DNA from 4 places in the Ferrimonas lipolytica genome. Region 4 is predicted to be linked to each of the others. Evidence: predicted binding sites of a transcription regulator. Region 4 holds the regulator's gene; each other region holds the start of a gene.

Region 1 (7,354 bases), 1.9 Mb from region 4:
AGGAGCGAGCCACGTTGACGGTTTTGCGCTGTTCTTTAATTGGCCTGCCGCGGTGGTCGTGCTGTATGTGTTAATTCGTGCAGGCAAGGATTTGTGGTCATTCCGCAGTCAACTTAAGCCGATGCAACCAATTGCTGGGCGTGAGTTGTAACGGTTTATCTAGTGAGCAATAGCAAACGGCAACTCAGGTTAGTTGCCGTTGTTATTCCCGTTAATACTGCTTTGTTCGGTTTACTCTATTGGGTTGCATACCAAGTCACATCCCTACATAGCACCTAAAACGCTAATGAATGCCAGTGTAATTCCGACCGCGATTACGCACAACAGCGCCCGTAATGGTTGCCACTTTTTATGGCTTACCACACTGCCAACTGCGTTATCCCAGCGAGTGGTTTCGTGTTTTTTAAGATCAAAGTAAGCAAATATTCGAGCGACGAAATTTGCCACTGGCAACGCCAATGCTTCGCCTTTTAGCAGTAGGTGAAAGCCACGCTGTAGTGCTTGGGTAAAGCTTAAGTTGTCACCCTGATGACTGGTTACTGTTATGCCAAACAGCGCCTTAGCCGGTGTGCTTTTAAAAGTACTAAGACACAAGGCTTCCACTGGTAACCACAACAGATACAGGACCACTCCAGCAACAATGGGGTTGCTGAGGCTATTGATAAAGTCATCGGTTAATACCGGTGCGAACCACGCCATTATTAAGACCAACAGAAACAGCAGCAGTGGCGCTAATAACAGGATATCCACGGTGCGCGCGAATAGGCGCCGCCACGGGTGCAGTGCCGCTGTTTTGGCTTGAATGTTCGCTGTTGGGTCAACGACAGTTTGCGCAGAATGCTCCGCCTGCACCGTGTTAATCACAGCAGTACCACAGTGGTTACAGAACTTTGCTGACGCGGGTAGGGCGACGCCACATTGATGACAAAACATGGGGTGTAATTACTCTCAGTAATTTATCCGCTTACCGCTTGCTTTAGCTGGCTGGCAGGTTTAAATGCGGCCACGGTACGTAATGGGATCTGAATTTCAGCACCAGTTTGTGGGTTACGGCCACTTCTTGGCAAGTGATGACGGATCTCAAATACCCCAAGCTTGGGTAAATAAACGGTTTCACCCTCGTGTAAGGCTTTACATATCACCGCTTCCAGTTGGGTTAGAGTGGCTTTGCACGTGGTTTGTGGCAGATCAGACAGTTGCGCCATGCGCTTAATCAATTGAGTGCGATTCATTCGGGGTTCCGCGCAAAAAGGCGGTGTTATACCCCAATGGTTTCGGGCTTGCGAGAGCGGGCGACTCAACCGGATAAAATCCATACTAAATTGGCCGAATTACAGGCAAAAAAACGGCACCAAAGAATTAGTGGTGCCGCGTAATAACCAACAAGGTCTAGTTTGGGAAGGACAAGCTTCGAGCTTCATACTAGAGTGGTTCGGCCAAGGAAAGTGTGAACTGGCGCAACCTTGACGGAAACGTTTCAGGCGTTTCTTCACTAAATTTCAATAGATTGTACTGGTTAACCCGAGTTGCTTTCAGCAGTGAGAATAATCTGCTTTTAAAATCGTCAAGTTGCGACGAGTAGGGTTAGAAAAGCCCCGTGTCAATTGCTAGCGCAGAGTAAATTACCCAGCTAGTTACCCGCTTTAAAAATCACCATTTTGGTTAATTCTTTTTCAACCTTAAATCGGTAAACAAAAAGCGATCATGCTGGGTTGGTACAAGGATTGCTGTAATTCAGTAAACCGAAGTGGAGGTTGATCATATATGGATACAACAGTCCCGCCAATATTGGTGGTTACCGATCTCGATGGCTCCCTATTGGATCACCATAATTACAGCTTTATCGCGGCTAGCTCTGCCTTGCTGCGACTAAGTGAACTCGATATCCCGGTTATTTGTAACACCAGTAAGACTGAGGCGGAGCTGATGCCGCTGCGCCAGGCTTTGCACAACACTCACCCTTTTGTTGTCGAAAATGGCAGCGCCGTGCATTGGCCATTGGGCTATTTCCCCGCAATCTCCGGCCATAAACGGGTGTTTGGTGTAACGCGCCAGCAAGTGATGCAGTGTATTGACGCCGTTCGCTCATTGTTCTCCCCGCCACTAGAGGGGTTTAGTGATTGGAGTGCTCTCCAGTTGATTGCGCATACGGGCCTAAAAGAGGAGGAAGCGACGCAAGCGCTCAAGCGCAATTACTCCGAACCTCTGTTGTGGCAGCAAGGCGAGCAGGGTCTCATGCAGTTTAAAAAGCTGATGGAGGCACGAGACTTGCAACTCCTCCAAGGTGGACGCTTTGTGCATGTGCTTGGTCGCTGCGACAAGGGCCAAAGCCTCGAATGGTTACGTCACGCCTATCAACAAAAGTGGGGGCAAACACCAATCATTATCGCCTTAGGTGACGGCCAGAACGACGTGGCCATGCTGGAACAAGCTGATTGGCCAGTGGTAATTCGCTCGCCCCAAAATGATGCACCGCAGCTATCTGAAGCTGCACAAAAGCGGTGCATCTACACCGTTGAGTACGGCCCAATTGGATGGAACAACGCCATTCTGACCATCTTACAACGCTTGGGTATTTAACGTCGTCACAACAATAACTGAAGGATGAACAGCATGGGTGATTTCTATCAAAACGGTATTATTACCACACTCCATAATCTCTCTTGTCGTAGTGCGGCGGAGATGGAAGATGAGTTGGTAAAGTTTTCGAAAACACGGCCAATGAGTTTGGTACTACCGAGCTTATACAGTGAACTGCAGGGGCCAGCGTTAGAGAAGATCGTTACCGAGCTGCAACAGGTTCCCTACCTCAACGACATTGTGATTGGTTTGGACCGCGCCAACTTGGATGAGTATAAGCATGCTTTAAAATATTTTGGGCGGCTGCCGCAATCGCATCGGGTACTTTGGAATGATGGCCCGCGCCTCAAGGCGATCGACAATATGCTCCAACAGCAGGGGCTTGCGCCAACTGAGTTGGGCAAGGGGCGTAATGTCTGGTATTGCCTAGGTTACGTGCTCGCAAAGGGCAAAGCGGAGTCGGTCGCCCTGCACGATTGCGATATCGTGACCTACGACCGTTCGATGCTGGCGCGATTGATCTACCCAGTAGCCAACCCTAGTTTTAACTATGAATTCTGTAAGGGTTACTACGCTCGTGTTGCCGATAATAAGCTTAATGGCCGGGTGACACGATTATTGGTTACACCGCTGCTGCGCTCACTTATGAAGGTATTGGGGCCGCAAGATTATCTCGATTATCTCGATAGCTTCCGCTATCCCCTTGCCGGTGAGTTTTCGTTTCGGATTGACGTGATTAATGATCTGCGGATTCCAAGCGATTGGGGCTTAGAGATTGGAGTGCTGTCAGAGATGAAGCGTAATTACGCCACCAACCGTCTGTGTCAGGTTGATGTTGCTGACTGTTATGACCACAAACACCAAGATCTGTCCGCCCACGATGATCAGGGCGGGTTGTCGAAAATGTCCATCGACATATCCAAAGCTATCTTTAGAAAGCTTGCTACTGACGGAGTGGTATTTACTTGTTCGACGTTTAGAACTATCAAAGCAACCTATTATCGAGTTGCGCTCGATTTTATTGAAACCTATCGAAATGATGCGGTGATTAATGGTCTAGATTTTGATGTGCACAAAGAGGAAAAGTCGGTCGAATTGTTTGCCCAAAATGTGTTGAAAGCAGGGCTACATTTTCTCGATAACCCGATGGATAAGCCATTTATCCCTAGCTGGAATCGAGTGCAGAGCGCGATTCCCGATATCTTTGAGCAGTTAAGCGAAGCGGTCGAAGCAGATCATAAAGAATTCCATCAGTTATAGGGTGTTGGGGTATGTCATCACAATTAAATGCTTATCAAGAGTGCCACCATCGAGTGATACAGCATCTACAGGCGATATACCCAGATCACAATCATGCGCTGTTGGCGGATAACCTGATTGAAGCGATGTGCCACGGTGGTGTTTGTGCAGTGCCTGAAGCCCGAACTAACAACTGGTCACAGCAAGATCTTATCTTAATTACCTATGGCAATAGCGTTGAGAAAGTAGGAGAGCCGCCGCTTCGTACTCTCAATACCTTTTTACAGCAGCATATGAGCTCAGTGATCTCTGGGGTACATATTCTGCCGTTCTTTCCCTATAGCTCTGATGATGGCTTCTCAGTGATTGATTACACCAACGTCAATCCTGAACTTGGCGATTGGCACGATATTGAAGCGATTGCAAAGCAGTTCGATCTGATGTCGGATTTGGTGATCAACCATTGCTCCAGTCAAAGTAAGTGGTTTACTCAATTTAAACAGGGGCTTGCTCCTGGCAAAGAGTATTTTGTAACGGTACCTGCGGATACCGATACCTCATTAGTGGTGCGGCCTCGCACCTCACCGCTACTGCAGGCGGTTGACACTCCGCAAGGGCAGCAGCATGTGTGGTGTACCTTTAGTTTTGATCAGGTTGATCTTAACTTTGCTAATCCAGATCTGTTGTTTGAGATGGTGCGTATCATCGCCTTGTATCTTGATAAGGGCGTTAAGATTTTCCGTCTTGATGCGGTCGCATTTTTGTGGAAGCAGCTTGGCAGCCCATGCATTAATCTGCCCCAAACCCATGAGGTGATTAGGCTGATCCGAACCTTGGTTGAGTTTCGCACCGCTGCGGCTATCTTGATTACCGAAACCAATATCCCAAACCAAGAAAACCTCAGCTATTTCGGTAACGCCAACGAAGCCCACTGTATCTATAACTTTTCATTGCCACCATTGCTGCTACATACCATGATGACCGGCAGTTGCCAGCATTTAAAGCAGTGGCTTATGAGCATGCCGCCAGCTCAATCTGGTACCGCCTACTTTAACTTTATTGCATCCCATGACGGTATCGGGTTGCGCCCGGTTGAGGGCTTGTTAGAAACCGCAGAGATCGACGAGCTGGCGGAGGTGATGCAAGGTTTCGGCGGGGCGGTGTCATGGCGCACCATGACTGACGGCAGTGTTCGCCCATATGAGATTAACATTGCCCTGACCGATGCCATGCAAGGCACAGTTAACGGCGTAGATGATCTCTTGGTGGAGCGTTTTATTTGCACCCACGCCATTATGCTGGCGCTTGAAGGGATCCCGGGGATCTACATTCACAGCTTTTTAGGCACCCGTAATGACTACGCGAAGATGGCTCAGACCGGCAGTAATCGCGCTATCAATCGCCATAACTGGCAACTAGAGACGCTAACGCAGCAGTTGGAGGATCAAGGGGTCGCAAGTCAGATATTTAGTAACATGAAACGTCTGTGTGAACTGCGGCAACAGCAGCCAGCATTTAACCCCAATGCGACTCAATTTACCTTGCATCTAGGGGATCAAATCTTTGCATTTTGGCGTCAAAGCATGCGTCGAGATCAGAGTATTTTCTGCCTAAATAATGTCACCGATAGACCACAGCGAGTGGCGTTAACTCAGATTAACTTAGTGGCCAATGAGCGTTGGCGCGACATTATTAGCGGTACCGTTTATGAAGATACAAGGGAAGAGATAGAGCTCGAGCCATATCAGAGTGTTTGGCTGAGTAACTGGGATGGCGCTGGGGTGGTAATGAAACGACCGGTGGGGCAAGGAGAACCTTTCGCTAATCAACCGTTAAACGACCCAGATGAACGGCGGCGGCATGGTTAAGTTCAATTAATAGCGCCGTGCACCGCAGTGGTGCTTATTTATTGAGCGCTTAAGCCGATTATTTATACTTACCTTGGTGGTTGCTATTGGCCTGTGCTAGTATTCGCCGGCTTTTTTAAGAAAGCGCTGTAACGGACCTTGGTCGCAAAGGTCCGTTTCTATTTTATGATACTGAGGTAATTATCATGTCCTTCACTCTTGAAGCAAAATTACGTACTGACCTGGGGAAAGGTGCGAGCCGCCGCCTGCGTCACGCGAACCTAGTTCCTGCCATCATCTACGGTGGTGAAGCTGCACCAGTTTCTATCGAACTGGCACACGATCCTCTGCTGCACGCACAGGAAAATGACGAGTTTTACACTTCTGTACTGACTATCAACATCGATGGCCAAGAAGTTAACGTTAAAGCGCAAGCTATGCAGCGTCACCCGTACAAGCCTAAAGTTAACCACGTAGATTTCATCCGCGTATAAGCTTTAGCCTTACGGCAGAAAAGGCACCCTTCGGGGTGCCTTTTTCGTATGGGGCGTTTGCCCTAAAAAACAGGCAGCCATAAGGCTGCCTGTTTTGCTTGAACAGATAACGGTTAATCGTTCAATTTCTGAAATGACCAGATCTGCTCCAATGATTCCGCCATGGTTGCCAGCAGCTGCTGTGGAGATGGCTCGTCGCCATTACGCCAAGCGACAGCGTGGTCTTCATCAGAGCCTAGGGTTGCAACGTAGCCGATGAAGCCAACACAATCCTCAAGCTCTGCTTGGGTTTGCTCATTTAGCTGCTTGGGCCACTCTTCGCGCAGGAAGCGGTAACCAAACACAAAACCTGCACACCAGTTTCGCAGTGGTTGGGTGAGTTGACGTTGCTGGATCAATTCGATCGATTCATCTAGATCACTTGGCAGCAATTGTTGCTTTTCATGCAGACGTTCATGGATTTGATTGAACAGAACAAACAGCAGATCCATGTCTTTTTCATCAAAAGGCCAGTGACTCTTACTTTGTTCCATTGCGGCAATGGCACAGCTCCAACCGCTTGGATCCATACTTTTTGGATAGCAGTGCAGATGGGTCAAGAAACCTTGGCTCTGCCAGAAGTTTAATCCACCGTGTTTAGCGGCATCGTCGAGCACCTCAATTAGGCGCTTTTCATCGGTTTTTGAAAGTTTATTCTTCATGCTGGCAAGATTTGTGGATGGCTTCGTAAGCATTACAGAAAATGGCTCAGTTGGCACCAGCCAATGTCGGGGTTTTGAGCTGTTTCACAGATAATGCGTTAGCGAGCTCTGCCCAGTGATGATTAACCCATAACGCGCGCGCCTTGGCATTACTCGCGGTTAAAGCTTGGCTTAATCACCACGGTGACTATCACTCAATTTCGAACAGGTAATAGATATCTAAGGAATCTTCCGGTTCCTCTTTTGATATCTCGCTCACGGCTTCGAGCCATAACCGTTGCAGTAGATAGTAGCGTACCGTTAGTTCCGATAAACCTTCACCGAAGACATCGACACCATATTTGATGTAGAGCTTATTGCCGATATAACCACTAACCGTTACCTGAGTATCATCGCCGCTGCCTTCGGCATCGAGCTTAACGTCGCGTAAGCCTAGTTCTTCTCCGATGGTACTGACCAAGCCACCGGTTGTGCCCACACCAAGACTCACAGC
Region 2 (7,354 bases), 560 kb from region 4:
TCCTTCCAAAGGCTTATTGCCCCACCATAGCCATTGCACCCAAATGGTGCAATGGCGGCCACACTAATTATGTGGGATTTTCACTATAGGCTTACTGCCGCTAGGCATCAGCAGTGATTGGCGGTGCATAAACAGGGTTCGTTTAGAACTATATGCAAGTATTTTGCCGCTTTTATCAATTACCTTAACTTGCAGTTGGTGTTCACCGCGGTCAATGTCATCTAGGACAAAATTGCCGCCACCGCCGAGGGTACGTATAACTGATCCATCCAAGAACAGCTGCAATCTATGATTACTGGCCAGCTCTGGTTTGAGAAAGATGCTGACGGGCACTTGACCGTTGTTGTTACGCACGGTGGCGTTGTTATCTGGTGCGGTGAATTTGACCTTGTAGGAGATACGTTGTTGCGCAGGAGAAGTTTGCGGTTGCTGTGTTTGAGTTGGTGTAGTCGGGGCACGCGATAACGTTGCGGTCATCGGCTCTTTTGGTACTACCTTTTCCGCCCCAGCGACTGGCTTGTCACCGTAGTGAATCTTGCCATCAGCATCGACCCACTTATAGATCTCTGCACTGGCAGGAAGTGCCAGTAGTAAAAGCATTAGAACCCGCAGTTTCATTCGTAAACTCCGATAGTTAGTCAGCTTTTAGTGTAGAGGTTTTAGTGGTTAAAAAAAACCCACTCGCAATGGAGTGGGTTTCTGTTATGGCGTTGCGGGCTATTATTGTTATTTGATTACCCGCGAAGCCTAACCTCTCTTACAGCGTCATTAAACGCTGTAGTACATCTCGAACTCAACCGGGTGAGTGGTCATGTTCAAGCGCTCAATCTCAGCGCTCTTCAGCTCGATGTAAGAATCGATAAAGTCATTAGAGAATACGCCACCGGCGGTCAGGAACTCACGGTCAGCATCCAAGCAATCCAGCGCTTGTTCGAAGCTTGACGCTACGGTTGGGATCTCAGCTGCTTCTTCTGCCGGCAAGTCGTACAGATCCTTGTCCATCGCTTCGCCTGGGTGGATCTTGTTCTGGATACCGTCTAGGCCTGCCATCAACATAGCCGAGAATGCCAAGTATGGGTTAGCGGTTGGATCTGGGAAGCGCACCTCAATACGACGGCCTTTCGGGCTTGGTACCACTGGGATGCGGATAGAGGCAGAGCGGTTACGGGCAGAGTAAGCCAGCATTACTGGAGCTTCAAATCCAGGAACCAAACGCTTGTAGGAGTTAGTAGAAGCGTTAGCAAAAGCGTTGATAGCTCGAGCGTGCTTGATGATACCACCAATGTAGAACAAGGCTGTTTCAGACAGGCCGCCGTACTTATCGCCAGCAAACAGGTTTACGCCATCTTTGCTTAGTGATTGGTGACAGTGCATGCCCGAGCCGTTATCACCAACTACTGGCTTAGGCATAAAGGTGGCAGACTTACCGTATACATGAGCAACGTTATGGATAACGTACTTCATCACCTGAATCTCATCAGCTTTTTCAACAATGCTGTTAAATTGGGTGGCAATCTCGTTCTGACCAGCTGTCGCTACTTCGTGGTGGTGCGCTTCAACAACTTGCCCCATCTCTTCTAGTACTAGACACATGGCTGAACGGATGTCTTGTGAGGAGTCTACAGGTGATACTGGGAAGTAGCCGCCTTTAACACCAGGACGGTGACCTTTGTTACCGCCTTCGTAATCCTTGTCGGAGTTCCAAGCTGCTTCTTCAGCGTCAATTTTGTACATAGAGCCTGACATGTCGGTCTTGTACTTCACGTCATCAAATAGGAAGAACTCTGGCTCAGGACCGAAGAATACGTCGTCAGCAATGCCGGTAGACTGCATGAATGCTTTAGCACGCTTAGCGATAGAGCGCGGGTCACGGTCGTAACCTTCCATGGTGGCTGGCTCGATGATGTCACAACGTACGTTTAGGGTTGCTTCGTCAGTGAAAGGACAAAGCACTGCAGTTGTCGCGTCAGGCATTAGAATCATGTCGGACTCGTTGATGCCTTTCCAACCTTGGATAGAGGAACCATCGAACATTTTACCTTCTTCAAAGAAGTCAGCGTCGATCTGGTTGGTCGGGATAGACACGTGCTGCTCTTTACCTTTGGTATCGGTGAAGCGCAGATCCACAAATTTCACTTCGTTTTCTTCAATGAGTTGCAAGACGTTTTCGACAGACATACTTAGTGCCTCCAATGGCATAATTCTTTTGGCAAACCAACTTGTTGAACACGTTAAAGCGATTACCGTGCCAAAAAGTTAAGTTGTTGATTTTTATCTGTTTGCCTCTATCCCTGATGTAATTAAAAATCCATTCGCACTAATATGGTGCTGGTTTTAACTGCTGTTGCACCAAGTTGGTGCTTGTGGCTTTTATGGTGCAACGATATCGATGCGACGTTAAAAAGGGGTAAAGACGGAGCAAACTCGCTCCGTAAATAAGTCTATCACTGTGACCGATTAAAAAATAATCGTCAATTGGCGGTTAAATGTCGCAGTTTCGCCCCTATTCCTTTACACTTGCCGCCCAAAATAGCCTGCCAATCTTGATCCTTTATTGTTTTCGTCCTATTTCGTCAACGATAAGGGAGTTTTGTATTGGTTAAATTATGGTTACCCCACGAAGGGGTTGTCTCGGCGTGATGACCTAAACTGGGTCTAGCGTTTCTTACCCCTTTGCCCGGAGAGAGCACTTTGAGCATCCAAAACCTACGTAACGTGGCGATCATCGCCCACGTTGACCACGGCAAAACAACCCTGGTTGATAAACTTCTGTCCCAGTCTGGCACCCTAGACGCACGCGTCGATCTAGATGAGCGAGTAATGGACTCCAACGACATCGAGAAAGAGCGTGGCATTACCATTTTGGCGAAGAACACCGCCATTAAGTGGAATGACTACCGCATCAACATCGTTGACACCCCTGGACACGCTGACTTCGGTGGCGAAGTAGAACGCGTACTGTCTATGGTTGACTCCGTACTGCTGTTGGTTGATGCCCAAGAAGGCCCAATGCCACAGACTCGTTTCGTGACCCAAAAAGCGTTTGCGCAGGGTCTGAAGCCAATCGTAGTTATCAACAAGATTGATAAGCCTGGTGCTCGTCCTGAGTGGGTTATGGATCAGGTATTTGACCTGTTTGACAACCTGGGTGCGACCGACGAACAGTTGGATTTTAAAGTAGTTTACGCTTCTGCGCTGAACGGTTGGGCTTCTGTTGAAGAAGGCGAAACCGCAGAAGACATGACGGCGTTGTTCCAAACCATCGTTGATGAAGTAGAAGCACCAGCTGGTGACCCAGAGGGTTCTTTCCAGATGCAGGTTTCTCAGTTGGACTACAACTCTTACTTGGGCGTGATCGGTGTTGGCCGTGTATCTCGTGGTAAAGTTGCGGTAAACCAGCAAGTAACCATCGAATGTGCTGGCGGTAACCTGCGCAACGGTAAAGTTGGCAAGGTAATGGGCTACATGGGCCTAGAGCGTCACGAAGTGCCAGAAGCGGAAGCGGGCGACATCATCGCTATCACCGGTCTGGGCGAGCTGAAGATCTCTGACACCATTTGCTGCCCAAGCGAAGTCGAAGCGTTGCCGGCCCTGTCTGTTGACGAGCCAACCGTAACCATGACTTTCCAGGTAAACACCTCTCCTTTCTGTGGCCAAGAAGGCAAGTACGTTACTTCCCGTAACATCCTTGAGCGTCTGCAAAAAGAACTGGTGCACAACGTTGCTCTGCGCGTTGAAGAAACCGCTAACCCAGATCAGTTCAAAGTATCTGGCCGTGGTGAACTACACCTAGGTATCTTGATTGAAAACATGCGTCGTGAAGGCTTCGAACTGGCGGTATCTCGCCCAGAAGTAATCATGCGTGAAGTGGATGGTCAGGTTGAAGAACCGTACGAAACCGTAACCATCGATGTTGAAGAGCAGCATCAGGGTTCCATCATGGAGAAAATGGGTCTGCGTAAAGCTGAACTGACCGATATGGCTCCAGATGGTAAAGGCCGTATTCGTATGGACTTCATCATGCCTTCTCGTGGCCTGATTGGCTTCCAGACTGAGTTCATGACTTTGACCTCTGGTTCTGGCCTGATCTACCACTCATTCCTGCAGTACGGCCCTCACAAGGGCGGTGAAATTGGCCAACGTATGAACGGTGTACTGATTGCTAACGCAACTGGTAAAGCACTGACTAACGCCATCTTCAACCTGCAAGAGCGCGGCCGTATGATGATCGGTCACGGTACCGAAGTATACGAAGGCATGATCATTGGTATTCACAGCCGTGATAACGATCTGACTGTAAACGCCCTGAAAGGCAAGCAGCTGACCAACGTACGTGCTTCCGGTACTGACGAAGCTCAGACTCTGACCCCAGCGCTTAAGATGACTCTGGAACAAGCACTGGAATTCATCGATAACGATGAATTGGTTGAAGTTACCCCAGAAAACATCCGTATTCGTAAGAAGCTACTGACTGAAAACGAGCGTAAGCGCGATAACCGTCTAGCTAAGAAGTAATCTTCTGCTGCGAATATAAGAAAAGGCACCTTCGGGTGCCTTTTTTGTATCTAGCAAATCGGTATTGCTTATCGCACCGCTTCTAAAACCATGTTGGTTGGTGTTTCATTGGCGCGACGAACGGTGCTAAAACCGGCAGCATGAAGCACTTCGGTAAGTCGTTGTTGCCCAGCTTGCGCGCCAAGACCAAGCCCTACCTCTTGCGCCATAGATGTCGGTATACATACGGTGGTTGAGAAGCCATAGTAGATCCCTCCAAGAGGGTGCAAATTATCCTCTAGCTTATTGCCTGCTGCGGGTTCGACCACCATAAAGCTGCCATCAGGTTTAAGACTCTCTTTAATATGTTTAGCGGCACCAACTGGATCCCCCATGTCGTGCAAGGCATCAAAGATGCAAGCTAGGTCAAAGTCCTTATGGGTAAAGTCCTTGGCTGCCACTTGGTGAAACTCGACGTTGGTCAGCCCTGCAGCGGCTGCTTTTGCTTTGGCGGTAGTAATGGAAGGGCCATGAAAGTCGATGCCGATGATGGTGGAGTTGGGGTAGGACTGCGCCATAAGGATCGTTGACGAGCCATGGCCACAGCCGATGTCTGCTACTTTTGCTCCTGCCTTTAGTTTGGCTTCAACGCCAGCCAACGACGGGATCCAATTTGATACCAAATTGGCATCGTAGCCGGGGCGGAAGAAGCGATCGGTACCACAGAAGCAGCAAGGGGTTTGTTCACTCCAAGCACGGCCTCTGCCGGTTTTAAATACCTCGACAGCGTCTTCATGACTTTCAAATTGAGACAGCACCGATTGAAAGAAGCCCTGCATGCAGGTGGGTTCGCCCTCGTGCGCGAAGATGGCGGCTTGTTCGGGCGAGAGAGAAAAGGTTTGCTCGGTGGCGTTGTAATTGATGTAACCAGCAGCCGCGTTGGCACATAGCCATTCGTGCAAGTAGCGTACATTTAGCCCGGTTCGTCGTGCTAACTCATTGCTACTGCAAGCACCCGCCCTTTCTAATTCGGTATAGACGCCAGCTTGGTCGCCAATGTAAGCCATCAACAGGCCCATGGCGCCGCTAACATCGCCGATGACCTTACCCTGTAACTCCATCAACGATTGTTCATTAAGTGGTTGAGTATTCATTATTCTTCCTTGGGTTGGTGAATAACAGAACTAAACGCCAATCTGAACGTTGCTACGGTGTGTGATGAGGTGTTTTTGAGAAGAGGCTTTAGCTCGCTAGGTATGATTCTGCTCTTTGCTGCAATCACACCTTGGCGTGAAGTCTAGCTAACAATAATGGCTTTCACTGACTATCTGCGCGGCGCCACAAGTGGGTGTTGATATTATGCGAGCGGGAGCAGAGCGATATCTATTTGGGGTGGCATAAACTAAAACGGACAACCTGATGGTTGTCCGTTGCTATGTATTGATACGTTACTTGCGCTTCAATTTAAGCGTACTGCCGCCAGCTTTCGGTTTGGCCGGCTTGTTTGGCTTGTGTGAACCCTTTGGGGCATTTGGGTTGACATACACCTTGGGTTTGCTGCCAGAAGGGCGGTTGTCACCGCCTGAGCGTCCGCTAGGCTTATCCAATACCCCACGACCTTCACCTTGTCCACTTGGGCGCCGCGGGTTACCAGAGCGTGGCTTATCCTGCTGTGGTTTGATTCGGCGTGGTGAGTTGTAGTCGGCGCTTGGTTGCGTGGTGTTGGCGGCGGTTTTACTGGAACCGGCCACAGCGCTGTTGATCTCAGCCATCTCTTGCTCGGTTAAGTTACGCCATGCCCCAGGCTTTAGTCCATCGAGGCCAACATTCATGATGCGGCTGCGCTTCAGCTTTACTACGTCGTAATCCAAATACTCACACATACGGCGGATCTGACGGTTTAAGCCTTGAGTGAGGATGATTTTAAACACAAAGCGGCTCACCACTTCACATTTACATGGTTTAGTTACCGTTCCCAGAATTGGGACTCCACGGCTCATGCGTTCAATAAAGCGTTCGCTGACCGGCTTATCAACGGTAACAATGTACTCTTTATCGTGGGCATTTTCGGCGCGTAGAATCTTGTTAACGATGTCGCCGTCGGAGGTAAGAAAGATCAAGCCTTCAGAGGGCTTATCCAAACGACCAATAGGAAAGATGCGTTGCTTATGGCCAATGGCATCGATGATATTGCCGTATACATCGCGTTCGGTGGTACAGGTAATGCCAATCGGTTTGTTGTAAGCGATGTAAACCCGATCGGCTTTGTCACTGGCGCTGGCTTTGATGGTACGACCATCGACGGCAACCCGATCGCCCGGGCCCACTTTGGTGCCCAGCTCTGGGATCTGACCATTGATGGTAACGCGGCTTTGTTCAATCAGTTTGTCTGCTTCACGACGGGAGCAGAAGCCAGATTCACTAATAAACTTATTAAGGCGTTTTTCCATGGTCATCACTTCTTTGCATTGGGTTGTTAGGCGCTAGGCGGCGCAGTGTATACCACTGGCAGTATAAGACAACAAAGGCGCCCGTAGGCGCCTTAATATCGTTACCCTATTCGCATTACTTTAGGGTTGCGATAAATTGGTCTGACTCAGCAATGGCGCTATTCATCTCTTTGATTAAGCGATTAATCTCAGTTTGAAGATTGGTAAACTCACCACCAATAGCACTTACCGCAGAGGCGTTGAGGTTATGCTTTAGGTAGAGCTGATTGTCATTAAGGCGCTTCAGTACCGGCTCCATCTTTGATTCAGCGCGACGCATCGCTTTTAGCATGTTGTCGTAGCGGCGGCGAGTATCACGCAGCTGTTTTTCACTGTTGCGGCGTAGGTTTGCTGATTCGTACTGTTCTAGC
Region 3 (7,354 bases), 1.4 Mb from region 4:
CGCCAACCACCAAGCTGCCTTGCGCAACCGCGTAGATCTGACCATCAACCCCTTGCAACGGAGTGACCAATAGCGACCCTCCACGGAGACTTTTGGCATCACCGAGGGAAGATACCGTGATATCAATGGTTTGACCTGCACTAGCTTGCGCTGGAATAACAGCATGGACCGCAACTGCAGCGACGTTCTTCAGCTTAGGATTGATATTTGAGTCGAGGTTTACCCCGAACTGCTCCAGCATATTGCGCATCGAATGGCTGGTGAATTTCACCTGCGATTGATCACCGGTGCCAGCTAGACCAACCACCAAACCGTAGCCAACCAATTGGTTATCGCGCACACCTTGTACATCAACAATATCCAACAACGGACGTGTGTTCTGTTGTGCCCCAGCAAACGGTGCAATTAGTACCAACAGAAAGAGAAAAAAAGGCTTCATAAACACCATTACATTGGGAACCATGGGCTTTGGAAGTAGCGTTGCGCCCACCCCATTCGATTCGAATCAGCTATCGCTCCCTTTCCACCATAGATAATTCGCGCATCGGCAATCCGCTGAGAGCTCAGGGTATTATCGTTGTCGATATCATCAGGTCGAACCAAACCAAGGATCCGCAAGTATTCGTCCCCTTGATTGAGTCGCAACCACTTTTCACCGCGTATCAATAGCACGCCATTAGGCAAAACCTCAGCCACGGTCACCGTGATAGAGCCAGATAGCTTGTTCTGTTGACTAGAGCTGCCAGTTCCAGAAAAATCATTACCAACACTGCCCGTGCCGGTTAACGAATCATCTAAACCGCTGCCTAACGTGGTATTCGCACTAAAGCCAGTTTGCAGGTTGCTAAGCTTGCTGGTGGAGGTGTCGGCCTTCTTGCTGGCTTGGGTCTGCTCATCCAGCGCTACCGTCAGAATATCGCCCACACGATAAGCACTGCGATCGGTAAACAGATTGAGCATAAAGTCGCTGCGATAGGCGCTACCGTGTTCAGGCTGTACCTGCGAGTAGTTTAACTTTGGCGGCGCCCATTGAGGCTGATCAGGTTCAGGCTCTGGCTCGGGAAAGTGCGAGGCGCACCCTCCCAGCAGCAACAAAGCACCCAATAATGCTAAGTTTTTCATCGTTGTTTATACCGTCTGGTTTAGAAACTGCATCATTTCGTCTGACGCACTCATCACCTTGGCATTCATCTCGTAAGCGCGTTGCGTTGAGATCATCTCGACCATCTCTTCCACCACACTAACGTTGGAGGACTCGAGCGCTCCTTGCTGCAATCGACCCAACCCCTGTTCACCAGGGATCCCTTCAACGGCAACACCAGATGAGTCGGTTTCGGCATATAGGTTGCCGCCAAGCGCTTCTAAGCCGGCTGGATTGATGAAGTTAACGGTGTTGATTTGACCTAAGGTATCGCCACCGGTTTGACCGGCAATCTCTGCGGTTACGGTGCCGTCTTCGCCAATCGTTACAGCTGTTGCATCTTCCGGAATGGCAATCTCTGGAATCAATGGCAAACCTCCAGAGGTAACCATCATGCCATCGGCGTTGCGAAAGAACTGACCATCTCTGGTGTAGCTCAGCTCACCATTTGATTGCTCAACTTGGAAGAACCCTTGTCCTTCAATCGCCAAATCCAACTGTTGATCAGTCGTTACTAGCGCACCGGTTGTGAACACTTTTTGACTGCCAGCGATCTTTACGCCAGTACCCATTTGAGTGCCCGAAGGCAAATCGTTTAACTCATCAACTTGGCCACCCGGTTGACGCTGAACCTGATAGAACAAATCGGTAAAAGCAATACGATCGCGCTTAAAGCCGGTGGTATTAACGTTAGCTAAGTTGTTAGAAATGGCTTGCAGCTTAGCATCTTGCGCCGCTAGGCCGGTTTTACTGATCCATAAAGAGGAACTCATTGATATTACCCTGCGTTAGTCAGAAGAGAGTTGCCAACCTTGGCAAGCTGCTCTGCACTCGACATCATTTTAACTTGGACTTCAAATTGGCGATTGAGATCCATCGCCGCGGTGATCTCACTGAAGGCATCAACATTACTGCCTTCCAAAAAGCCGCTGATTACCGCGACTTGTGCGTTTGCTGCAAAAGCTTCACCATCTGCACCGCGCAACAGCCCATCTAGACCTTTACGAAACTGGGCCGGATCCGGCGCGACTAACTTAAGTTTGTCGATAGTCAATGGTGGGCCATCTTCAGCAGGGATAATGCTAATCATGCCGTCATCACCGACAAATACGTCTTTGTGCTCTGGCAAAACGATGGGGCCATTTTCACCAACAACCGGCAGCCCTTCTAGCTGCAAGGTACCTTCGTTATCGAGGCTTATGGCGCCATTGCGGGTATAAGCCTCGCCACCTTCGGTTTGCACCGTAAACCAGCCATCAGCGACAATGGCAAGATCAAGCGTTCGGCCAGTGGGAATTGATTTCCCCTGGCCCATGCTAACCATTTGACCATCAATGGTTGGAAAGACACGGGTGGTGTTACCGATGTTACCTAGCGCCTGCGAAGACACCAGTTCAAGATCTGCTCGGAACCCCGCGGTATCGACATTGGCAAGGTTGTTGGCATGACTTGCTTGCAGTTGCATTACCCGCTGCGCCCCTGCTGTCGCGGTGTAGATTAAGCGATCCATAATTAGATAGCGTTCATCAGCGACTGGGTCATGGTGTCAGCAGCAGTTAGTACCTTGGCATTCGCTTGGTAATTACTCTGCGCCGCCATCAAGCCAACCAATTCATTGGTTACGTCAACATTGGAGCCTTCAACGTAGCCAGCATTAAGAGTACCAAGGGTACCGCTACCCGGAGCACCAACAATTGCAGCGCCGGAGGTTGGAGTTGCAGTCCAAGTGGTGTTGTTAGTTTGCTCCAAGCCATTAGGGTTGGTGAAGTCAGCGAGTACCACCTGCCCTTGCAGCTGTTCAGTACCGTTGGTGTAGGTGCCGTATACCATGCCATCTTCAGCAATACGAATCCCAGTAAGCTCACCCGGTGCATAACCATCTTGCTGAATACTGGAGTTATTGTAGTCACTGCCATACTGGGTACTGCTGGCCCAATCCACATCGATAGTCATCTCACCAGCACCGTCAAGATCGCTTGCAGGGATGGTTAAGCTGCCCGTGCCACTTGGGGCGATCAGCGCGCCGTTACTATCGAAGTTTAATTCATCAGGCGGGGTTGGCGTGTAATCAACACCATCCACTTCATAGTGAACTTCCCAGGTGTTCGCGCCCGTTTTTACGTAATACTGGGTAAACGCATGCTCGTTACCGAGGGAGTCATACACATTAACAGTGTTAGAGCTGTTATAGCTGTTGATATCGCTAGGGTCGAACGGGGTTGTCGGTACCTCACTACGAGAATCTAGGTTAGTTACCATCTCCACGCTGCTGGTTTCTTTGGCTGCAGAGGCACTGCTGTCAACGGTGAGATCGGTTACCTGACCAGTACTGATATCACCACCAGCGGTTACTGGGTAACCCTGCAGGGTGTTGCCGTAAGGGTCAACAATATTACCTTCCGCATCTTGACCATACATGCCCGCTCGGCTGTACATCATGGTGCCGTCGCTGCCTTGCACCATAAAGAAACCATTGCCTTCGATTGCCATATCGAGTTCCCGGCCGGTGTAGTTAAGGCTTCCCCCCATCGAGAAATCTTGCGAAGAACCGCCCATCGATACGCCGCCTGGGTTGCCACCGGTGTATACCGATGAGTATTCCGCCCGCGCAGTTCGATAGCCGACAGTAGAGGAGTTAGCGATGTTGTTTGAGATCACTGCCAGTTCTTGGTTGGTGGCTCGCAAGCCGCTCATGGCAATTTGAGTAGACATATTTGTCGATTCCTAATTAATTATTATTGGTTAACGCTAGGGTTGTTATTGATATGCGAGCGCCGCTTGCTGTTCGATCGGATCGGCATCAAGTTCATCGAGTGCCCCTTCAGCAACCTCAGAGATATCCAGCACCGATACCGTGCCTAGGCCATTATTCATTTGAGCCATCATTACCCCAGAGGCACTGATAAAGTGAATACGCTCGATTTCGCCGGCTAAGAAGGTTTGTGGGTTAGTCACCTCATCATCAGCCATTGCGGCAACCTCAATGGTGTAATCTCCGTGGGCTAAGCCCAGCTCAACCGGGTCGATTCGGTACTCCAGATCACCCTCTTCTTGCGGGCCCAACTGAATGGTCTTGACCACTTCGCCCTGATCATTCTTAACATCGATTGAGGTCGTTTCGGTGGCGTGCTCAAGGTAGGCTTTACCGTACATGACGTCGTTATCATCAACCGTAAACTGGTTGCTCGGCACGTATGCATCTTTGCCAATAAGTGACGAAGATTGAACAATGCTGGCATTTTCCATCAACACCATTTGGGTGTTCTGGTTGGCACGAATATTCTCCAAACTTTCAACTTGAGAGAACTGAGCAAGCTGCGTCACGTATTCGGTCGAATCAATAGGATCGGTCGGGTCTTGATGCTCAAGCTCCGCCAGCATCAGTACTAAAAACTGGTTGGTCAGATCGTCTTGGGTACCATTTCCACTGATCGCAGTTAACTCGTTGGATGAGCTAGATGAGCTACTTGTGCTGGTCACTTCCATCACTAGGTCCCTAAGTTCAGTAGCGATTGCTGCATTGAACGGGCACGGTTCATCACATTGACACTGGCTTCAAAGTTTTGAGTTGCCGACATCATATCTGCCACTTCAACAATGGGATCAACATTGGAATAAGCGACGTAGCCATCGGCATCAGCTAATGGGTGGTTTGGCTCAAAACGCATATCCGCGTTATCAAGCGTGGTCGTTAAGTTTGTCACAGCGACGCTAGCGGCAGGATTGGCATCTACACCAGTACCGTGGTAAACCGCCTCAAAGATAGGCTTGATCGATTTATAAGCCTCTTCGGCACTGGCCGCAGCCGAGTCGACGTTGGCGAGATTACTGGCAATGGTATTTAGGCGTGTTGTCTGGGCAGCCATCGACGACCCGGCAATATCGTAAATATTGGCGAAAGACACTGGATTACTCCCCCTTAATTGCGGATCGAAGCCCGCTAATTTTCATATTTAAAAAGGTCAAACTGGTTTCAAAGTCCATGCTATTTTGCGCAAAACGCGCCTGCTCTTGGCCTATCTCCACCGTGTTGCCGTCCGCAGCGAGTTGCGCCGGAATACGAAACATCATGTCGTAGTTCCTACTTACATCCATACCGCTTTCAAACGCGGCCAACTCAGACTTAAAGTCGATATCACGCGCTTGATACCCTGGGGTTTCAGCGTTAGCGATGTTCGCCGCGAGGATTTTGGTTCGTTCAACCCGTACGTCTAAAGCTTGAGCGTGTAAACCTAAGGCTGATTCAAAGTTGATTGCCATCGACTCTCCAAGTACCGTGTGCGCTAATTAGTTGAGGCTAAGTCTGCCCGCACCGACATAAGCAACCATCGTGCCAATATATAAACTAATGATTTTACAGTTACTTAGAGGGTTCACTGGGGAAAGGAAAGGAAGTTTTATTTCCGTTGCAGCGCTACTTTTGGTTGCTCCTTCCGCATCAGCAGCAAGCGCAGAAAGCTGGCTTAAACAGCAGTTTGATCAACAACTACTAGATTGGAAAACCCAACAGCAAGGGGTATGGGGAGAGACTCGACTGCAGTTTGGCCGCAGAACAGCACCGTTGCCTAGCTGCAGTGGCTCACTGCGCTTGGCCAAACCGTTAACCGGCACTCCGCTGGGTACCCATCGTGTCAATCTCAGCTGTGACCAACCTTTATGGGAAAGACGAGTACGTGTGACCTATCAGGCTAAGGTTCAGGTGTGGATGACCCAGCATGAATTACCTCGCAACCAGATAATCAGCGCCACAGACATTCAACCGAAACAGCAGTGGGTTGACGACCGCAGTGATAGGTTGGTGCTTGATAAACAGCAGATCATTGGCCACCGAGCGACTCGGAGAATTGCGGCAAACTCTGCCATCAAAGCGATGGTTATCGCTGATGCATGGATGGTTTCGAAGGGACAAGAGGTAGTAATTAGTGCCAAACAAGGCGGCTTTACCGCTACGACAAAAGGGGTTGCACTTAGTTCGGCCAATCAGGGCCAAGTAATTAAAGTGAAAAACAGTCGAAGCGGTAAAGTGATTAGCGCATATGTTATCGATTTTGGTGTAGTTGAAACCAAATTTTAATTCTTGGCAAACACTTCCAGCATACGGACACCGTAACGCCCATCTACGTCGACGACTTCGCCTCGACCCAGTAGCTGACCATTGACCTTAATATTAATGGGGTCGCCTGCTCGTGCTTGCAGCTGCACCACATCACCATGGCCAAGTTTAGACAATTCACTCAAGGTCATTTCAGTGCTGGAAACTTCAAGCGTTACATCAACCGGGAGACTTTGAAAAAAACTATTTGACGTTGCAGCGGTTGATGAGATCGTGTTGTCGACCAAGTCATCAATCACCAAACTTTCATTTCCCATAGGTAACTTCCTCATCCTAGGTCACTTTTATTGCGATGGGGCGACTACGCAATAAATATAAACCGATATTGAATTAAAATTATCGTCATTATAGCAGAAACAAGAATTGGAAGCCGAATGTAATTATCACCATCTCGTCTTGCTCGAATATACACCAATTTAGTCAATATCAGAAAAATGGATATCAGGCTGATTGCAAACAGCAGTTCCGTTTCAAAATCAAGTGATGGAGCAAATGCGCCCCAACAGCAACCAACAACATAACTGACAATAATTGTTGTTAAGAATAATTTTTGTAAACGATCTGCTTTTCTAGATTTTATACTTTCCATTTTGGGCCTCCATGGCACTTCAATAAATCCATTTACCCATTAGCGTTTCATTAACCTTTCTGGGAGTATTTATCAGGTATTGTAAAGTTAGAATTAGAGCCAAGTCTTCGCTGTCGTTTTATAATTCCTTGAGCGGCATCGTTATTCAATAAGAACAGTTCAATTCTGCGATTAGCGATCGCTTTTGGGTGTTTTTCGTCTAACGGAATGATGTCGGCATAACCAGCTACATGTAGGAACTGAGAGCTGGGCACCCCACCAAGCTGCAATGCACGCCGTGCTTGCAGAGCTCGATTGGTCGACAACGCCCAGTTGCCATCACCATTGCTAAACTTAGATGAGTCAGTATGACCAGAAACCAACATTGGCTGCGCATACGGGACCAATAATTCCGCTAGCGTCAGCAATAGATCTTGAAAGAATGGCTCAATTTGGTCGCTGCCTCGGCGAAACATCAATTGCTCGACGTTATCACTCAGCACAATCCGTAAGCCGTCCTCTCTTGACTCAA
Region 4 (7,354 bases):
CGGCAGTGGTACCTTTTACTACCTTGCCTTAAGTCGTTGGCATCAAGGGAGTTGGTTTCCTGCTGGCAATATGCTTCTCGGCGACCGTATTAAGTTAGATGGCGTTAAGTTGCCGCAATATGGCGATGTTGATGCCGGTAGCTTTTATCTTTCCTATTGGGTGCATGGCCCCGAGCAGGCTATGGCCGAAGCGCCGAAGTTCTACCTATCAAAGCAGTTCACCATGCGCGACGGCGAACTGCTTTACCTAGAAGCAAACTGAGTGTTTTTAGTTTGCGGGCATTAGCGCTGCGGTAACTGTTCCAGCAGTTCAGCTTTACGCTCTGGACTTGCGAAACTTGCTTCAATAGCATTGCGGCTTAACTGCAACCATTGGGCTGTGGATAGCCCTAAAGCGGCTTCAACCTGGCGATAGTTCTCCATCATATAACCACCAAAGTAGGCTGGGTCATCGGAGTTGATGGTGACTTTAAGGCCACGCTCTAGCAGTTGCTTGAGGTTGTGCTCGCTCATCTGTTCAAACACCTTCAAACGAACATTAGATGTTGGGCATACCGTCAATGGAATCTGCTCATTTACCAATAGTGCCACCAACTCTTCATCATCAACGCAGCGCACGCCATGATCGATTCGTTCGACACTCAGCTGTTGCAATGCTTCCCAGATATATTCTGCTGGGCCCTCTTCACCAGCGTGCGCGACCAGTCGATAGCCTTGCTGTTTGGCAGCGGCAAAGGCGCGTGCAAACTTTTGTGGTGGGTGGCCAACCTCAGAACTATCGAGGCCAATGCCGATGATGTGCTGTTTGAACGGCTCCGCTTGAGCCAGTGTGGCTAGGGCTTGCTCTTCGCTTAAGTGGCGGAGAAAACACAAAATGATGCCGTAGCTGATCTGCCACTGCTGTTGGGCATCATGTAACGCTCGTTTGATGCCATTAATAACAGTGGCAAAGGCGATGCCACGATCGGTGTGGGTTTGCGGATCAAAAAATATTTCTACGTGCTGGACGTTGTCTTGCTGGCAACGTTCTAGGTAGGCCCAGGTAAGATCGTAGAAGTCTTGCTCGGTTAAAAGTACCGAAGCGCCTTGGTAGTAGAGATCGAGAAACGACTGTAAGTCATTGAACTGGTAAGCGGCTCTAAGTTGATCTACAGAGTCAAAAGGTAGGGCAACGTTATTGCGCTGCGCCAATTCAAACATCAGCTCTGGTTCGAGTGTGCCTTCAATATGAAGGTGTAGTTCGACCTTGGGCAGGGATTGTAAAAAAGCGTGGTCAATCGTCATAAGGTCCTCACTCTGGCTGTGGTCGCATCAAATACCCATGGCATCGATACATTCAACAAATAATCTGGTTGTTGGGTGCGGTTCCTGCTCACCCTATGCTCAACCACTCGAGCGCATATCCTTTGCCTATTTGGTCAATTTTATTGCTACTGGATGGATAAATTTGAGAAACAGTATAACGTGATAAAGTCTAGTTCAATTAATGGTTTGCATTGCTAATGGAGAGGCTATGAAGGCGTTACGAACAATACTGACCCATGGGGTTGCTATGCTGGTTGGGATCGCGCTTGGAATCTATCTGTTACCACTGTTAACGGAGACGCCAGCGCCGTCGTCAGCAACAATGGCGTTGGTCCAAGCTGAAGCGCAATATGTGGCTCAGTTTGAGCGCGAGCGAACCGACAGTGATTTACTGCACTGGGGCGAAGGACAATTGCTGTTGGGCGAGGGTAGCATCGGCTTTCGTGGTGAATTGGCGCCGGGGCCAGATTACCGTCTCTATCTTTCCCCACGATTTGTTGAGACCGAGCATGAATTTTTAGCGCTGCAGGGAGAAATGGTCGCAATAGGCAGCATAAGCAGCTTTGATGGCTTTGCTTTGCCCGTACCCAACGGAGTTGAAGTTGGCAGCTATCAGGCGGCGATCGTCTGGTGTGAGAGCTTTCAGCAGTTTATTACCTCTGGGGTTATTCGTCCTCGTCAAAGCGACTAGCAAATAGCTCACATATCGCATCGAGTGCAGCTAAGGCATCGGGCCCGTAGCTGCACACTGTGATCTCTTTGCCTTGGCAACCTTGCAACATCAAGATCCCAAGGATGCTATTGGCGTTGGCTTGTTGTTGCTCAAGTTGTAGCTCGATTTGTGCATCGAAGGTTGTCGCGAGTTGGGTTAAGCGGGTCGCCGCACGAGCATGTAGCCCTAGTCGGTTAATAACCACTACTTGTCGACAAACTCTCTGCTCAATCGACATCAAGCTCTCGGTGACGAACTGAGATCCCATCGCGATGGAGCTTAAAGCGTTGAGTCAGTTGTTCGACGACATAAACACTGCGGTGCTTACCACCGGTACAACCTATGGCGATGGTAAGGTAGGCGCGATTATTACGCTCTAGCATCGGCAACCAGTTCAGAATAAAACGTTCGGTTGAATCGATAAATCGAGTCACACTGCTGTGCTGTAAGAAAAAATCGGCAACCGGTTTGTCTTTGCCGGTAAACGGTCTTAGCTCTGGTTCCCAGTGCGGGTTGGCAAGAAAGCGTACATCAAACATAAAGTCCGCTTGTTGTGGCATACCATGTTTAAAGCCAAAGGATTCAAACACCACCATCATTTCGTTTGGAGCTTCGCCGAGCAGCAAGGTTCGGACTTCGTTGGCGAGGTCGTAGACGGAGAGGTTATCGGTGTTGATAAGATGATCGGCGTCTTGGGCTAATGGTTGCAGTAAGCTTCGCTCTTGGCCAATAGCCTCTGCTAGCGGCGCGCCGTCGTTGGACAATGGGTGGCGACGGCGAGTCTCGCTGTAACGGCGCATTAGCGTATCGTCAGAGGCATCAAGGAAGTAGATCTGCGCATCGATACCGGCGGGGATCCGTTCTCGCAGCTTGGTTATCGCCAGTTCCTGATCCGGTAGGTTACGGATATCTAAACTAACCGCGACTAATTCCCGCTGATTTTCGAGGCTTTGCAGCAGTTGCAGTAGCAATGGCATCGGCAGATTATCAACGCAGTAGTAACCAAGATCTTCTAATACGTGCAAGGCAACGGTTTTACCGGCTCCAGAGCGCCCCGAAAGAATAACTAGCTTCATGCAGTGATCACTTGATACAGATGTTGATTATCAGAGGCTTTGCGCATCGCTCGGCAAAGCTCTTTTTGGCTCAATTTCTCTGCCACCGTGGCGAGCATTGATAAAAACTCTTGATGTTGTTGCTCCGGTACGAACAACGCAAATAACAAATCAACAGGCTTCTGATCGACGGCATCAAATTCGATGGGAGAGTCGCTTTTGAGTAACACCGCCAGCGGCCTATCTAATCGGTTCAGCCGACCGTGCGGAAGCGCGATGCCCTTTCCGATGCCCGTACTGCCCATTTTTTCCCGAGCCATAAGGCTCTCGAACAACTCGTGTTGGGGGAGTTCAGGGCACTGAGAGGCAGCCAATTCACTGATCATCTCAAGTGCCCGTTTTTTGCTTAACTCAGAGTCGACACATAGGGTGCGCTCGAGTGTCAGTAGTTCATTGATTTCCATTAGTGCCGGGAAATTTTCTCTTTGTGTTTGATTACCTGTCGATCGAGTTTATCGACCAACCCGTCAATTGCTGCGTACATATTGTCGTGCTCGTGGGTAGCAAACACTTCACCGCCGTTTAAGTGCAGCTTAGCTTCGGCAATCTGTTGTAATTTCTGCACTTCCAGTATTACATGAACGTTGTTGATGTGGTCGAAATGCCGCTCCAAACGTTCAAATTTTTCGTTAATGTAGTTGCGTAGTGCGTCTGTTATATCAACATGATGACCGGTTAAGTTGATCTGCATAGCTTACCTCCGTAGGTGCGCGTTACAGCATTTTGCGCTGGTTTGATGGTGGAATCGTTAAGGCTTCGCGATATTTAGCCACGGTGCGTCGGGCTACTTGGATGCCTTGTTCCGCCAGAATTTGAGCCATTTTACTGTCGCTAAGAGGTTTCTTTGGATTCTCTGCCGCCACGAGCTTTTTGATGAGCGCGCGGATAGCAGTAGAAGAGGCTTCGCCGCCGCTGTCAGTGCTCACATGGCTGGAGAAGAAGTACTTCAGTTCAAAGATCCCTCTTGGGGTATGTAGATATTTTTGAGTAGTCACTCGAGATATCGTCGATTCGTGCATCTCGACCACCTCGGCCACATCATTGAGCACCATTGGCTTCATGGCTTCTTCGCCGAACTCGAGGAACCCTTGCTGGAATTGCACGATGCAGTTGGTAACCTTCATCAGTGTTTCGTTACGGCTTTCAAGGCTTTTGATAAACCACTTAGCCTCCTGCAGATGTCCGCGAACGAACTGACCGTCACCGCTACCGCGGGCGCCGTTACCGATGGCGGCGTACTGTTGATTGATGCGAATCTTGGGCATGGCGTTAGGATTGAGCTCAACCACCCAGCGTCCCTGTTTTTTACTTACTGAAACATCAGGAATCACGTATTCACTTGGTGTTGCTGCGATTTGCCCGCCTGGTCTTGGGTTCAGTGACTGAATCAGATCCATGGTGTCCTTAAGCTCAGTTTCACTGAGCTTAGTACGCCTTATCAGGGTGCGAAAGTCTCTATTGGCCAACAGATCCATATGTTCATCAAGGAGATTGATAGCCTGATCTCGCCAAGGGGTGTCAGCGTTGTGCTGCAACAGTTGTACCTTGAGGCATTCAGATAGGTCGATGCTGACACAGCCGACCGGATCAAATTGTTGAATGCGTTTGCGGACCGCCTCGACTTCATCTAATTCAATGTCGTCCCGGCCGACAGCAGTTAGTACATCAGCCACGGGAATAGTGAGATAGCCGTATTCATCGATGGCATCGATAAGGGTCGTGGCGATGGCCTGGTCGGTATCGCTCATTGGGGTGAGACCCATTTGCCAAAGTAGATGGCTTTGCAGATCGTCACTGGTTTCGCCCTGATAGCTGTCATCGTCATCGCGTGGACCACTGGCCGCAGCGGCAGGGGCTGCGCTGTAAACGTCGTCCCAGGTGCTATCAAGGGGTAAATTATCGCCTAAGTCAGTTTGGCTTAGGGCTTCGCTGGTATCTAACGCGGCTTGCTCGGTCACCGAAGCACTTGGGCTGTCCTGACTTTCCGGAGATGCTTCTTGGTCTTGGTTATTGAAGTCGTCGTCGCTCTGCTCCAACAGCGGGTTAGAGTCGAGGGCTTCTTGGATCTCTTGTTGCAGATCTAACGTCGACAGTTGCAGCAGTCGGATAGCCTGCTGCAACTGAGGTGTCATCGTTAGCTGTTGTCCAAGTTTTAGCTGTAGCGAGGTTTTCATTTAATGCCCTAATCCTTGTACTGCCCGATGGAAGGGGGCACTAGAGTCTGAATTGATCACCCAAGTAAACAGAGCGTACTAATTGGTCTTCCAATACCGCTTCTGGTGCCCCTTGAGCAATCATTTCACCATGACTGACAATGTAGGCGTATTCACATACGTCCAAGGTTTCTCGGACGTTGTGATCGGTGATCAACACCCCGAGACCGCGTTGTTTCAAGTGTTGGATGATCTTCTTAATGTCGATAACCGAGATCGGGTCGACACCGGCAAAGGGTTCATCCAATAAAATAAATTGTGGATCTGCTGCTAGCGCTCGGGCTATTTCTACACGGCGACGTTCGCCACCAGATAGAGCCATCCCTAAACTGTCACGTATGTGAGTAATATTAAACTCTTCGAGCAGCTGTTCCAGTTTTTCTATACGTTGCTCTTTACTGAGCTCTTTTCTGATCTGCAGTACCGCCATCAAGTTGTCATGAACAGTGAGCTTGCGGAAGATCGACGACTCTTGCGGTAAATAACCAATGCCTTTGCGAGCACGACTGTGCATTGGCAGATAAGTGATCTCTTCACCATTGATATGAATGCTACCTTGGTCGTTTTGGACCAAGCCAACCACCATATAAAAGGTGGTGGTTTTACCTGCGCCGTTTGGACCTAATAAGCCTACGATTTGTCCCTTTTCAACTTTAAGGCCGACATTCTTAACCACTTGGCGACCGTTGTAGCTCTTGGCTAACTGCTGCGCTTCAAGAACCACTGGCTTCATGGTTTAGGCTCGCTTTTAGGTTGTTCTTGTAGTTCTGGCGCTGGCAATACTATCGGTTGGTTTTCCGTTGGAGTTGTTGTTTTCGGTGCTGGCATAAAAATGGTGGTGATCTGGCTCTCGTCGGAGCCTTCCGCACTGAGTTTCTGTTGCTCGGCGTTGTAGCTAATACGTGAGCCTTTGACAACGCTGCCTTCTTGACTCATCTGGGCTTCGCCAATGAGGATCAATTCGCGGTTACTTACGCTATAGCGAATCTCTAATGCGTTGGCTTCCGCCTTCATGCCATTTTCTTGTACTTGTTCGTACGTAGCTGGATTGCCAGTGGCAACAAAGATCTGTTCGGACTTGTCTTCAGTGGCAATGAGAGTCAGCTTGTCAGCTTCGATTCGCAATGTACCTTGGGTAACTACTACGTTGTCGATGTAGCTTAGGGTGCGACTTTGGAGATCGCCTTCAGAACGGTCAGCGGTGACGCTAACCGCTTGCAAAAAGTCGGCTTGCAGTGCCTGTGTTTGCGGCGCCAGTAACGCCAGCGCAATTAGGAGTGGCTTACTGAGTTTCATAAGTAGCACTAACCTTTTGTTTCAAAATAATGTGATTTTGCTTGAGATCAGCCCAAAGGCCGAGACCAGTCATTTGGAATTGCTCGCCAAAGGCCTGCAGCTGTCGATCAGTTTCCATCTCCATCGTGGATAGGTCCAGGTTCAGCTGTTCAGTATGGATGGTTCTGATTGGCTTATACGGCTCAATAGCTTCAACAATAACGCTGTGTTCTAGCGTTAGGAAGCGATTGTCGCGCAGCTCACCCACCTTGGCTTTGACTTTCCATACGGTGTTGCCGTCTTCTGGGTAAACCAGATAAACGGGGTTTTCAAATTCAGTTAGCTGCTTTTGCTGATAGTGGAACATGGTGTCAGCAGCTATCTCGGCATTAAGGCGGCCATTGGCATCATAAGAGCGGGTTTTCATTTCTCGAGCTACGTAATCGGGCTCACTCTCAGAGAGTGAATCCACTACCGGAGGCTCAATCGAAATGTTGCGCAGATATAGGCCGCCAGCCATTGCGAGTAGCAGCAAGCCAGCAAGCAGCTCACGCTTCATACTGACATGCCCTTAGCATCCATCAGTTTACCTTGCGCTTGCAATAGAAGGTCGCACAGCTCACGGACGGCACCAAAGCCGCCGCCAATAGTAGTGCGATAATGTGCCTGAGGCAGCAATGCTGGATGAGCGTCGTGGACGGCAACCGCAAGAGCGACCTTCTCCATTACTGGCA

What was found. Region 4 encodes sigma-54, which starts transcription at its own class of promoters, with help from an activator protein. Its sites were predicted from a motif close to GTTGGCACGNNNNTNGNNT; they were not measured.
Region 1: HER31_RS03770 (HAD-IIB family hydrolase) is a predicted target of sigma-54. The motif match lies at 1,712-1,730, and genes of this name have one in related genera.
Region 2: glnA (glutamate--ammonia ligase) is a predicted target of sigma-54. The motif match lies at 2,235-2,253, and genes of this name have one in related genera.
Region 3: flgB (flagellar basal body rod protein FlgB) is a predicted target of sigma-54. The motif match lies at 5,461-5,479, and genes of this name have one in related genera.

What each region holds. Positions count from the first base shown of each region.
Region 1 covers NZ_CP051180.1:795,256-802,609, forward strand. The annotation lists gene HER31_RS03750 (hypothetical protein) at 1-151, shown strand, start outside; gene HER31_RS03755 (RDD family protein) at 265-864, opposite strand; partial or broken gene HER31_RS18965 (zinc-ribbon domain-containing protein) at 871-933, opposite strand; gene HER31_RS03765 (HU family DNA-binding protein) at 957-1,316, opposite strand; gene HER31_RS03770 (HAD-IIB family hydrolase) at 1,765-2,580, shown strand; gene HER31_RS03775 (glycosyltransferase family protein) at 2,614-3,840, shown strand; gene HER31_RS03780 (sugar phosphorylase) at 3,852-5,687, shown strand; gene rplY (50S ribosomal protein L25) at 5,873-6,160, shown strand; gene HER31_RS03790 (UPF0149 family protein) at 6,274-6,861, opposite strand; gene tamB (autotransporter assembly complex protein TamB) at 7,052-7,354, opposite strand, start outside.
Region 2 covers NZ_CP051180.1:3,589,805-3,597,158, forward strand. The annotation lists gene HER31_RS16245 (DUF4124 domain-containing protein) at 64-618, opposite strand; gene glnA (glutamate--ammonia ligase) at 769-2,178, opposite strand; gene typA (translational GTPase TypA) at 2,692-4,515, shown strand; gene HER31_RS16260 (class I SAM-dependent methyltransferase) at 4,584-5,648, opposite strand; gene rluF (23S rRNA pseudouridine(2604) synthase RluF) at 5,943-6,950, opposite strand; gene HER31_RS16270 (DUF2959 domain-containing protein) at 7,060-7,354, opposite strand, start outside.
Region 3 covers NZ_CP051180.1:1,668,731-1,676,084, forward strand. The annotation lists gene HER31_RS07785 (flagellar basal body P-ring protein FlgI) at 1-439, opposite strand, end outside; gene flgH (flagellar basal body L-ring protein FlgH) at 448-1,122, opposite strand; gene flgG (flagellar basal-body rod protein FlgG) at 1,129-1,914, opposite strand; gene HER31_RS07800 (flagellar basal body rod protein FlgF) at 1,920-2,651, opposite strand; gene flgE (flagellar hook protein FlgE) at 2,654-3,853, opposite strand; gene HER31_RS07810 (flagellar hook assembly protein FlgD) at 3,899-4,627, opposite strand; gene flgC (flagellar basal body rod protein FlgC) at 4,630-5,046, opposite strand; gene flgB (flagellar basal body rod protein FlgB) at 5,051-5,401, opposite strand; gene flgA (flagellar basal body P-ring formation chaperone FlgA) at 5,562-6,215, shown strand; gene HER31_RS07830 (FliM/FliN family flagellar motor switch protein) at 6,212-6,511, opposite strand; gene HER31_RS07835 (hypothetical protein) at 6,556-6,843, opposite strand; gene HER31_RS07840 (flagellar motor protein MotB) at 6,894-7,354, opposite strand, start outside.
Region 4 covers NZ_CP051180.1:3,029,578-3,036,931, reverse strand. The annotation lists gene HER31_RS13945 (hypothetical protein) at 1-262, shown strand, start outside; gene HER31_RS13940 (adenosine deaminase) at 283-1,284, opposite strand; gene HER31_RS13935 (DM13 domain-containing protein) at 1,514-1,996, shown strand; gene HER31_RS13930 (HPr family phosphocarrier protein) at 1,971-2,255, opposite strand; gene rapZ (RNase adapter RapZ) at 2,245-3,093, opposite strand; gene ptsN (PTS IIA-like nitrogen regulatory protein PtsN) at 3,090-3,536, opposite strand; gene hpf (ribosome hibernation promoting factor) at 3,536-3,823, opposite strand; gene HER31_RS13910 (RNA polymerase factor sigma-54) at 3,846-5,306, opposite strand; gene lptB (LPS export ABC transporter ATP-binding protein) at 5,347-6,078, opposite strand; gene lptA (lipopolysaccharide transport periplasmic protein LptA) at 6,075-6,641, opposite strand; gene lptC (LPS export ABC transporter periplasmic protein LptC) at 6,628-7,179, opposite strand; gene kdsC (3-deoxy-manno-octulosonate-8-phosphatase KdsC) at 7,176-7,354, opposite strand, start outside.